DNA from 2 places in the Vibrio sp. V39_P1S14PM300 genome. Region 2 is predicted to be linked to the other one. Evidence: predicted binding sites of a transcription regulator. Region 2 holds the regulator's gene; the other holds the start of a gene.
The links. Region 2 encodes PurR, which represses purine synthesis genes. Its sites were predicted from a motif close to TNANGNAAACGTTTNCNTNA; they were not measured.
Positions count from the first base shown of each region.

Region 1: CAG65_RS21705 (uracil-xanthine permease family protein) is a predicted target of PurR. The motif match lies at 2,515-2,534, and genes of this name have one in related genera.

Region 1 covers NZ_WXWP01000414.1:13,666-18,613, forward strand. Annotated here, with positions in the region: gene arsC (arsenate reductase (glutaredoxin)) at 1-72, shown strand, start outside; gene wrbA (NAD(P)H:quinone oxidoreductase) at 69-647, shown strand; gene CAG65_RS21695 (DUF2069 domain-containing protein) at 644-1,087, shown strand; gene CAG65_RS21700 (DUF2066 domain-containing protein) at 1,138-2,301, opposite strand; gene CAG65_RS21705 (uracil-xanthine permease family protein) at 2,581-3,840, shown strand; gene ybaK (Cys-tRNA(Pro) deacylase) at 3,885-4,361, opposite strand; gene ushA (bifunctional UDP-sugar hydrolase/5'-nucleotidase UshA) at 4,490-4,948, opposite strand, start outside.
Region 2 covers NZ_WXWP01000161.1:27,488-32,435, forward strand. Annotated here, with positions in the region: gene torR (two-component system response regulator TorR) at 1-437, opposite strand, end outside; gene torD (molecular chaperone TorD) at 675-1,322, shown strand; gene purR (HTH-type transcriptional repressor PurR) at 1,555-2,559, shown strand; cyclic di-GMP riboswitch class I at 2,716-2,800, shown strand; gene CAG65_RS08050 (TfoX/Sxy family DNA transformation protein) at 2,914-3,504, shown strand; gene CAG65_RS08055 (TVP38/TMEM64 family protein) at 3,656-4,348, shown strand; gene CAG65_RS08060 (putative signal transducing protein) at 4,345-4,665, shown strand; gene CAG65_RS08065 (alpha/beta fold hydrolase) at 4,669-4,948, opposite strand, start outside.

The DNA of each region.
Region 1 (4,948 bases), on a different contig from region 2:
CGCCCGATTGTGGTTGCCAACGGTAAAGCCAAACATGGCCGCCCACCAGAGCAGGTACTGAACATTCTATGACCTGTAACCTAATGGTGCTCTACTACAGTCGCCATGGCAGTACCCGGGCACTGGCACGCCAAATCGCCCGAGGAATAGAATCCATATCAGGTTGCGAAGCCGTACTGCGCACGGTTGCTGAACTGTCGCCCAGCGAGTATCCCAGCAGTGATCCGCTCATCACGGCTCAGGAGCTCAGTCAGTGTGACGGCCTGGCCATGGGCAGCCCAGTGTGGTTTGGCAATATGGCTGCGCCTTTGAAACATTTCTGGGATCAGACCACCTCGGCCTGGATAAACGGCGATCTGATCGACAAACCAGCCTGTGTGTTTTCCTCGTCGTCCACACTGCACGGTGGCCAGGAAACCACGTTGCAGTCGATGATGCTGCCGTTATTGCATCATGGCATGTTGGTTCTCGGTATTCCTTATTCTGAGCCCGCACTGCACACCACACGTTCCGGCGGCACGCCCTATGGTGCAACGTCAGTGGCCAATCACGGCGACGCCTCGCTTAGCACGGAGGAGTCTGAGCTGGCCCAGCAACTGGGACGCAGGCTGGCACGCACCGCGCTCAAAATGAAGGAACCGATATGAGTGATATGACACCCCAAACCAAGCTGTTCCGCTGGTTGGCGCTGGGCGGGAACCTAGCGCTGCTTGGCTGGGTCGCGGCGTGGCAACTCTCGTTGTCACCCCACCCGCATATCAGCAACCTGACTCTGGCGATTGCTTGGTGTATCCCGTTACTGCTGCCTTTGCCTGGCATCCTGGCCGGCAAACCTTACACCCACGCCTGGGCCAATTTTGTGCTGATGTTGTATTTCCTGCACGGACTGACCTTGGTGTATGTCGATGGCGGTGAACGTTGGCTGGCGCTGGTGGAACTGCTGCTGACTTCGGTTGCCTTTGCCGGCAACATTCTGTACGCCCGTTGTCGCGGCAAAGAGCTCGGGCTCAAACTGACCCGGCTGTCGGTGGTCGAAAAACAAGAGAAAGCGCGCTTCGAGCAAGAGAGCGACTCAGACACTAAATAATAAAAGCCCGCTTAGTTCAGCGGGCTTTGTTTACTGATCGCATTTGCTGGTCAAGCTTGCCATTCAAACACCAGTATCGGCGCTTGCGGTGGTAAAGACTGCGCCTGTTTTTTCGTACTATTAACCGCAACCGGCACACGGCTTGGCTCTGGCGTTATTGATGTTACCGGGCCTGGCTCATCCGCCGCCACTGGTTGCTCGGCTAACGTGTCCACCAGCGGAGTCACCGGTTGGCTTTCCAGTTGCGTTACCATACCAAGATTCAAGACTTCCCGTTGAAATACGTCCGAAGAAGACAGCAGGTGAACGTTAAACGTGACTTGATGGTTCTGAATTTTCACGATGTCCAGCGACGCCACTGACGGCAGACGCTTGAGTTTGTTCTCCAGGTGGAAAAAGTCCAGCGCACCATCAATAGCGATGAACTGGGCTTTGACGGCTTCAGAAGAGTTCGCCGCAACCACTACCGCATTTTTCTTTGCGTAATAATTGCTGATCTGATCGATCATCGCTTTGGCAGCGTCCGCGCCGCTGTCCGAGCCTGTCACCGGAGCACGGGTGCTATCCGTGAGGCCAGCCGGCGCCTGATCATACAATGACCAGTGTAAATGGTTCCCATCAGCACGTACAATCAACACAGCATCAGCCGGATAACGTTGGCTGGCCACGCTGACTGGCTGCATGAATCCACCCCATAAGTCAGAAACAGCGACATTGGTGATGTCATCGATATCCCCGACGGGTACGGTCAACGGCAACCCACGCAGTCTGGCACTGGATTTCATCGCCTGCAACAGCGGAGAAGCGGCGTTTTCCCAGCGAATGCTCCGCTGACTACCATTGTCTTCAACCAGCCACACCAGCACATTGGCACGTTCGGCCGGCCAATAAGGCAATTGTGCCTGCGTCAGCAACGCCCGGATACCCGGTTCACTGAAGCCCATTTTTAATGTTGATTGACCGCTCTGCTGACTTTGACTGATTTGAGTCAGGTATTGACTCGTCTGAGCGAGTGCTTTTTTGATCACCGGGTTGCTGACCGCCGCCGGCTCCCCCGACGCCCGGATTATCACATCTTTCATCCCTTGCGTGTGGGCAGCATCGTCGCCCTGTTCCTGAGTCAGTATCACCTCAGACTGATAGAGGTTGACATGAGTCATGGCATAAACTGGCAATGCGAACAGTCCCATCACCAATAAAACAAACTTGCGCATAGTGTTACCACTCTGGATTTATTGAGAAACAAGATAATAAGCAACTCTCTCTTTGCTAGCAACAAAGGGGCGCCCCAAAACGGTTAGAATTTAAACTCTACTGAGTTCACGCTTAATAGCGTCGCATTGCATTGACGACTCTCGCGGTGTCCACCATCGCTCATAACTCTGGTTTTTCTGAGTAACAATCCCATCAATATTTGATCTAATTGGCATTGCAAACGATTGCCAAAGTGATAGAATCCCGCGAATTTTGTTTTACAGTCAGGGAAAACTCATATGAAAAATGCGATTCAGGGCGCGCAGATGCTGTTTGTCGCCTTCGGAGCCTTGGTACTGGTCCCGCTTCTTACCGGTCTCGACCCAAGTGTTGCGCTGTTCGGCGCTGGTGTCGGCACTCTCCTCTTCCAATTCATTACTCGTCGCACTGTTCCCATTTTCCTTGCCTCTTCTTTCGCGTTTATTGCTCCCATCATGTTCGGTGTTCAAAACTGGGGGGTTCCGGCCACAATGGGCGGCCTGATGGCAGCCGGTGTGGTGTATGTCATTTTAGGTGCGGTCATCAAAGTGCGCGGAGTCGGCTTTATCCATAAGCTGCTGCCACCTGTGGTCGTGGGTCCGGTTATTATGGTGATCGGCCTGGGTTTGGCCCCCGCCGCGGTGAACATGGCGCTGGGTAAAACGGGCGATGGCGCAGTTCAACTGATAGACGCCAACGCCGCACTCTGGATTTCCGGCATCTCTTTGCTGGTGACGGTTGGCATCAGTGTATTCGCGAAAGGTTTCTTAAAGCTACTGCCCATTTGTGGAGGTATTCTGGCCGGTTACGCCACCAGTCTGTACTTTGGTGTGGTTGACTTTAATCCGGTCCAGCAAAGCGCCTGGCTATCCCTGCCAAACTTTACCTTCCCGGAATTCAACATCAATGCGATTCTGTTTATGATCCCGGTAGCGATTGCCCCCGCCGTGGAACACGTGGGTGATATGCTGGCGATCTCAAACGTTACCGGCAAAGACTACCTCAAAAAGCCAGGCTTACACCGCACCATCACTGGTGACGGCGTTGCCACCATGGCCGCCTCTCTACTTGGTGCACCACCAAACACCACCTACAGCGAGGTGACGGGCGCAGTGATGCTGACGAAAGCCTTCAATCCAGTCATCATGACCTGGGCAGCCATTACCGCCATTGTCCTGGCATTGGTCGGCAAACTGGGCGCGGTACTACAAACCATCCCTGTGCCTGTCATGGGCGGAATCATGATCCTCCTGTTTGGCTCGATTGCGACCGTCGGTCTTAATACTCTGATCAAAAATCAGGTAGACCTGCATAAATCCCGTAATCTGGTGATTGTCGCTGTGACTCTGGTCTTTGGCATCGGCGGCATGGCTTTCGGTATTGGTGACTTTAGCCTGCAAGGCGTCAGCCTGTGTGGCATCGTGGCGATTGTACTCAACCTGGTCCTGCCGAATGATCTGGGGGAGAACCACGTTGTAGACAATGCGCAAATGGAAGAAGACGAAGTCAAATCTGCCTGATTCAGATAAAAAGCGGCCTTTACGGCCGCTTTTTTGTCTGACAACTACTCTTGGCACAAACAGGCAAATTCTGCCCGCGTCAGCTTAGCGAGATCCTGAGGTGCCAGTTCGATTTCCAGCCCTCGCTTGCCGGCACTGACACAGATTGTCTCTTGCTCAAGCGCACTGTCATGAATGAACGTCGGTAAGGCTTTTTTCTGACCAAGTGGGCTGATCCCGCCGACCACATAACCTGTCGTCTTCTGCGCGATTTCCGGGTCAGCCATCTCAGCTTTCTTCCCTTTCGCGGCTTTCGCCGCCAGTTTAAGGTTAAGCATCTGGTCGACCGGTATCACTGCCACCGCCAAATTCTTCGCCTCGCCGTTGAGCGCAAACAACAAGGTCTTAAATACTTGCCTGGGATCCTGACCAAGGACTTCGGCAGCCTCCAGACCGTAGCTCTGGGCGCGAGGATCGTGTTCATACTGATGGATGGTGTGGGCCACTTTCTTTTTCTTGGCCAGATTGATCGCTGGGGTCATTTTCTATCCTTACCCATCAGGATAACCAGCTGTCAGGCAACTAACTATAGTGATGAGTATTAAATCAAACAAAAGCGGCGCATAGTGCGCCGCTTTAGGTTAATCATTTCAGGACCTTGCCGTCAATCTTACTTGTAAACAATCTGCCCGGACGAGGCAAACTTGTTGACGTCAATCGGGCTGTGAGACTGGAGGAACTCTTTGAGTACTTCAGCATCAACAAAACCGGTATTGACGTACCCTGGATGGGTATTGATCTTCGGATAACCATCGCCGCCCGCCGCGTTGTAACTTGGCACCGTAAAGCGGTAAGTCTTATCCATGCGCAGCTGTTTTCCGCCGATAAACACATGCGACACCTGACCGTTTTCAACCGTCATAGAGATACCAGCAAACTGAGCATAAGCACCCGAATCGACCGGTTTGGTGGCAACCACATTAAGGTAGTCCATCACTTCTTTACCGGTCATGTCGGTGTACGTGACGATGTTGCCAAACGGCTGTACTTTCAGTACATCTTTGTAAGTCACATCTCCAGCTTCAATGGAATCACGCACGCCGCCTGAGTTCATGACCGCAAAATCCGC
Region 2 (4,948 bases):
TCAAACGTCCAGTCGCTAAAACGAATCACGTTGCCATCCTGCTCCTCACAGATTTGTCCGCCACGACGGGCAAGTGAAATACGCCACAAGAGATTTTTGACCCGAACCAGCAGCTCGCGTAACTCAAACGGTTTGGTAACGTAGTCATCCGCGCCCATCTCCAGGCCGACGATTTTGTCGATGCTATCCGTGCGCCCTGTCACCAGGATAATTCCAATATCAGATTGACTGCGCAGTTCACGCGTTAACATCAGGCCATCGCCGCCAGGAAGGTTGATGTCCAGCATCACTAAATCGACCGCGTGAGCCTGAAGCATATCGCGCATCTGATCGCCATTCTCCGCTTCACTGACCTGGTAACCTTCACTCTGAAAATAGCCCGCCAGTTTACTGCGAGTCACCGCATCATCTTCTACTACTAATACGTGATAGCTCATTTACACCACTTTGAATCATTGGAATGGTTTACGATAATTATTCTATTCATAACTAGTCACAATTCTAGTCTCCGCGGTGCGAATTCGAAGAAAGCTGGCTTTTTATTGATTCAAGACAACCTTCACCACTCCATTCATATTTCGTCATAAGCCGCGATAATTTGTCATACATGGCGTTACCGCTATTCATCTTTATCCATTAAACTTAGAAGTATCAGAATTTCCGGAGCTTAATCCATGCAAGAAACCAAAGCGTTCAATGAAAAACGAGCTGAAATTTACTGGTGGTTATCCAGCTTGTTTGCCAAAGAGCTGACCGAGGCCGACATTGAGCAGTATCACTCCCCTCAGATCCGCGCTTTTCTGAGCGGGCTTGGTGAAAATAGCACGCTGAAACCGGCCTCTGACCAACTGGTGGATGCCTTAAATCGCCTGATGGACCGAGCAGACGCGCCACTTGAACTGGCTGCGGATTTTTGCGATCTGTTCCTGAAATCAGACAAAGACGCCGCTTTACCTTACGCCTCCATTTATATCGGTAAATCGGGTCTGCTCAATGACGAGCCAGCCATTGAAATGGAAGCCGTGATGGCACATCACGGTGTGGCGGTCGACAAATCCCTCAACGAGCCAGCCGATCATCTGGCGATAGAACTCGATTTCCTTGGCAACATGATTATCCGCTCTAACGAACTGGAACAGGAAAAGCACCTCGATCAGGCGCTGCTGGATCAGGAAGTTTTTATCCGTCAACATCTGCTCTCCTGGGTTCCTCAGTTCAGTCAACGTTGTCAGCAGTATGATCAGTTTGGGTTTTATGCAGCGGTTGCCGCACTGTTGGAAGCATTTCTCGAGCTTGATTGCCAATATCTGGTTGGTGAATAAGCGCGAAGCCCCTCTCTGACAAGATTAACATTTTGTGACCATCGCCTTATCCAGGCGATGGTTTTTTAATTGCCACTTGCGGCAGAGCAGTCTAAAATCGTGATCGCAAACGATAAAAATATGATGATGAATGCAAACCGCTGTCTTTAAGCGGTTTTTGTGTTTCTGATACTTACTGCCTCAGGCCGGGGGAATCCGGTTGACCTGGCAGGTGACAACAGGACAGAACCTTATGGCTACCATTAAAGATGTCGCACGCTTAGCCGGCGTTTCAACGACGACTGTATCCCATGTGATTAACAAAACCCGCTTTGTTGCTGAAGCCACCCAAGAAAAAGTGATGGAAGCGGTGAAAGAGCTGAACTATGCCCCGAGTGCCGTTGCGCGTAGCCTGAAATGCAATACCACGCGCACCATCGGTATGCTGGTCACTCAATCAACCAACCTGTTTTTCTCGGAAGTGATCGATGGGGTAGAAAGCTACTGTTACCGTCAAGGCTATACGCTGATCCTGTGTAACACCGGCGGTATCTACGAAAAGCAACGGGACTACATCCGCATGCTGGCTGAGAAGCGCGTCGACGGTATCCTGGTAATGTGCTCTGATCTGACCGAAGAGCTGTCGGAAATGCTTGAGCGTCACGCAGACATTCCGAAAGTCATTATGGACTGGGGCCCGGCAAGCTCCCAGGCAGACAAGATCATCGATAACTCAGAAGAAGGCGGCTACCTGGCGACGAAATACCTGATCGATCACGGCCACACCGACATCGCCTGCCTGAGCGGTCACTTTGAAAAAGCAGCCTGTCAGGAACGAATTCTGGGTTTCCGCCGCGCCATGGGAGAAGCCAAGCTACCGGTAAATGAAGACTGGATCCTGGAAGGCAACTTCGAGTGCGACACCGCTGTATTAGCGGCAGACAAAATTGCCGCGATGGACAAACGCCCGACCGCGATTTTCTGCTTTAACGACACCATGGCCCTGGGTCTGATGAGTCGTCTGCAGCAAAAAGGCATCCGGGTTCCGGAAGATATGTCCGTCATTGGTTATGACAACATAGAGTTGGCAGAGTACTTCTCACCACCACTAACGACCGTTCACCAGCCGAAGCGCCGGGTCGGAAAGAACGCATTTGAGATCCTGCTGGAGCGTATAAAAGACAAAGAACACGAGAAACGTGTCTTCGAAATGCACCCTGAAATTGTCGAACGCTGTACAGTCAAAAAACTGAACTAACCTCTCACTTATTGATAAAAATGCGTTTAGTATTAGTGACTTACTATTTACTAAACGCATTTCACACCATCAATTTCCTGAAGCAAGATCACATTTATAACCACACTTTGTGAAGCTCTGGGCAAAATTTATTTATGCTTAAATTGGTTACATTAGCCACGCACAGGGCAAACCATCTGAAAGGGTGGGACGCAAAGCCTCCGGCCTAAACCAGAACCTGGTAGGTAGCGGGGTTGCCGATGGCAAAAAATGCATTCAGCAAGTTTACTGCTATTTGACACACCGATTGCATGTTTTTGCTAACCTCTCGGACCTGATTTGGTGGCGTATTCACATACACCGAGAAATAAAAACATGGATAAACCAGTACTTAAAGATTCAATGCGACTTTTTGAGCAACTAGGACGCGTCAAATCTCGTTCAATGTTTGGTGGTTTTGGTATTTTTGTCGACGACACAATGTTTGCTTTGGTAGTAAACGAAAAGCTTCACATCCGCGCTAACGAGCAGACTACTGCAAAGTTTAAGCAACAAGGATATGAACCTTACGTTTATAAGAAGCGCGGCTTTCCCGTTGTGACAAAGTATTTTGCACTGCCTGATAGCTGGAACGACGATCATGAAGCAACCCTGAATGAAGCGAAATCTGCGCTAGAGTCAGCAAAAAAAGAAAAAGCCTCTCAGGCAACCGCGAAACCTAACCGGTTGAAAGATCTTCCCAACCTTCGACTTGCCACTGAGCGCATGCTGAAAAAGGCAGGTATCTCTTCTGTTGAAGATCTGGAGCGCCACGGCTCTGTGGCCGCCTATAAAGCGATTTGCGATACCCACTCCGCCGATGTCGGTCTGGAGCTACTGTGGGCACTGGAGGGCGCCATTAACGGCACTCACTGGTCGGTGATCCCTCAATCCAGGCGAGACGAACTGATCAATCGCCTAAGCTAACCCCGAAGCCAGCATTATGCTGGCTTTTTTCTTATTGATACTGTTTACCAAAACGGACGATGAAATTTTTTCTGTCGGTTGCCTGTCTTGCTATAGTAACCGGGCAACACCTCATCAGTGATTGGCCAATCGTTTTCAAAGAGGACTCACGATGAATAAGAAATTGCTGATTGGCGTACTGCTGGTTGGACTGATCATTTTCCTTGGTATTAATTTCGGCCAGTATCTGACTCTGGACAATGCCAAGGCCCAACAAACCGCACTCGGAGAGTTCATCAGCGATCACTTCGCTGTGGCGGCGTTGAGTTATTTCGTCGCCTACGTGGCAATTGCCGCGTTTTCAATCCCAGGTGCGGCGGTCGTAACCTTGCTCGGAGCGGCTCTATTCGGCTTCTGGACCAGCTTGGTTTTAGTGTCCTTCGCCAGCACTATCGGTGCTACCCTGGCGTTTCTCAGCTCTCGCTATCTTTTACGTGACTGGGTTCAGAGCAAATTCAGCGACAAAATGACCACCATCAATCAAGGGGTGGAACGCGACGGCGCGTTTTATCTGTTTTCGTTAAGACTGATTCCCGTCTTTCCGTTTTTTCTGATCAACTTACTGATGGGGCTGACCCCTATTTCTGTCCTGCGCTTCTATCTCGTGAGTCAGTTGGGAATGCTGCCCGGAACCGCGGTCTACCTTAACGCGGGAACGCAACTGGCGCAGATAAACAGCCTGTCTGGGATTGTGTCCCCGGCGGTCCTGGCTTCATTTGTGTTGCTAGGTCTGTTTCCTATCGTGGTGAAATGGATTATGGTGAAGCTTCGCCTCTCCCCTAACGTCAACGGAAATGCCGGATGAAAATTTTTGTCGCCAATAACCCAACAGAGGCGCATATCGTTTGCGAGTTGCTTAAAGCCGAGCGGATCCAGTGCGAGGTCCGCGGAGAAGGGTTATTTGGCCTCAAAGGCGAATTGCCATTTGGGGAGGACACCGATCCGTACATCTGGTTATTGAATCCAATGCAAAAGATGTTGGCGCAGAGCATCATCGATGCCTATCATCAACAATCGAATACGGAAGCCGGCACCTTATGGCGCTGCCAGCGATGCGGGGAAGAAAACGAGCCACAATTCGGCGCCTGCTGGCAGTGTGGCGCACCTCGCCCAACAGAGTAACCCTTAGTGGGTGTGGCGTTTAATGAATTCTATCGAATGTTGATTAAAGACATCCGGCTGTTCAACGTTGCACACATGGCCACAATCAGGAATTTCTCGCAGCTCACTGGTTCGGTGCACAGCAACCATCTCTTTCACCGGCTGGATAAACATATAGTCACGAGCGCCCATCAGGTAAAGCGTGGGGATTGGCAGGTCTTTTTCCTTGAAATAACGCATCAACGGGTTGACTTCAGCCGCCAACACAAACCAGCGCTTAAACTCTTTCTGACAAAGGCGTTTG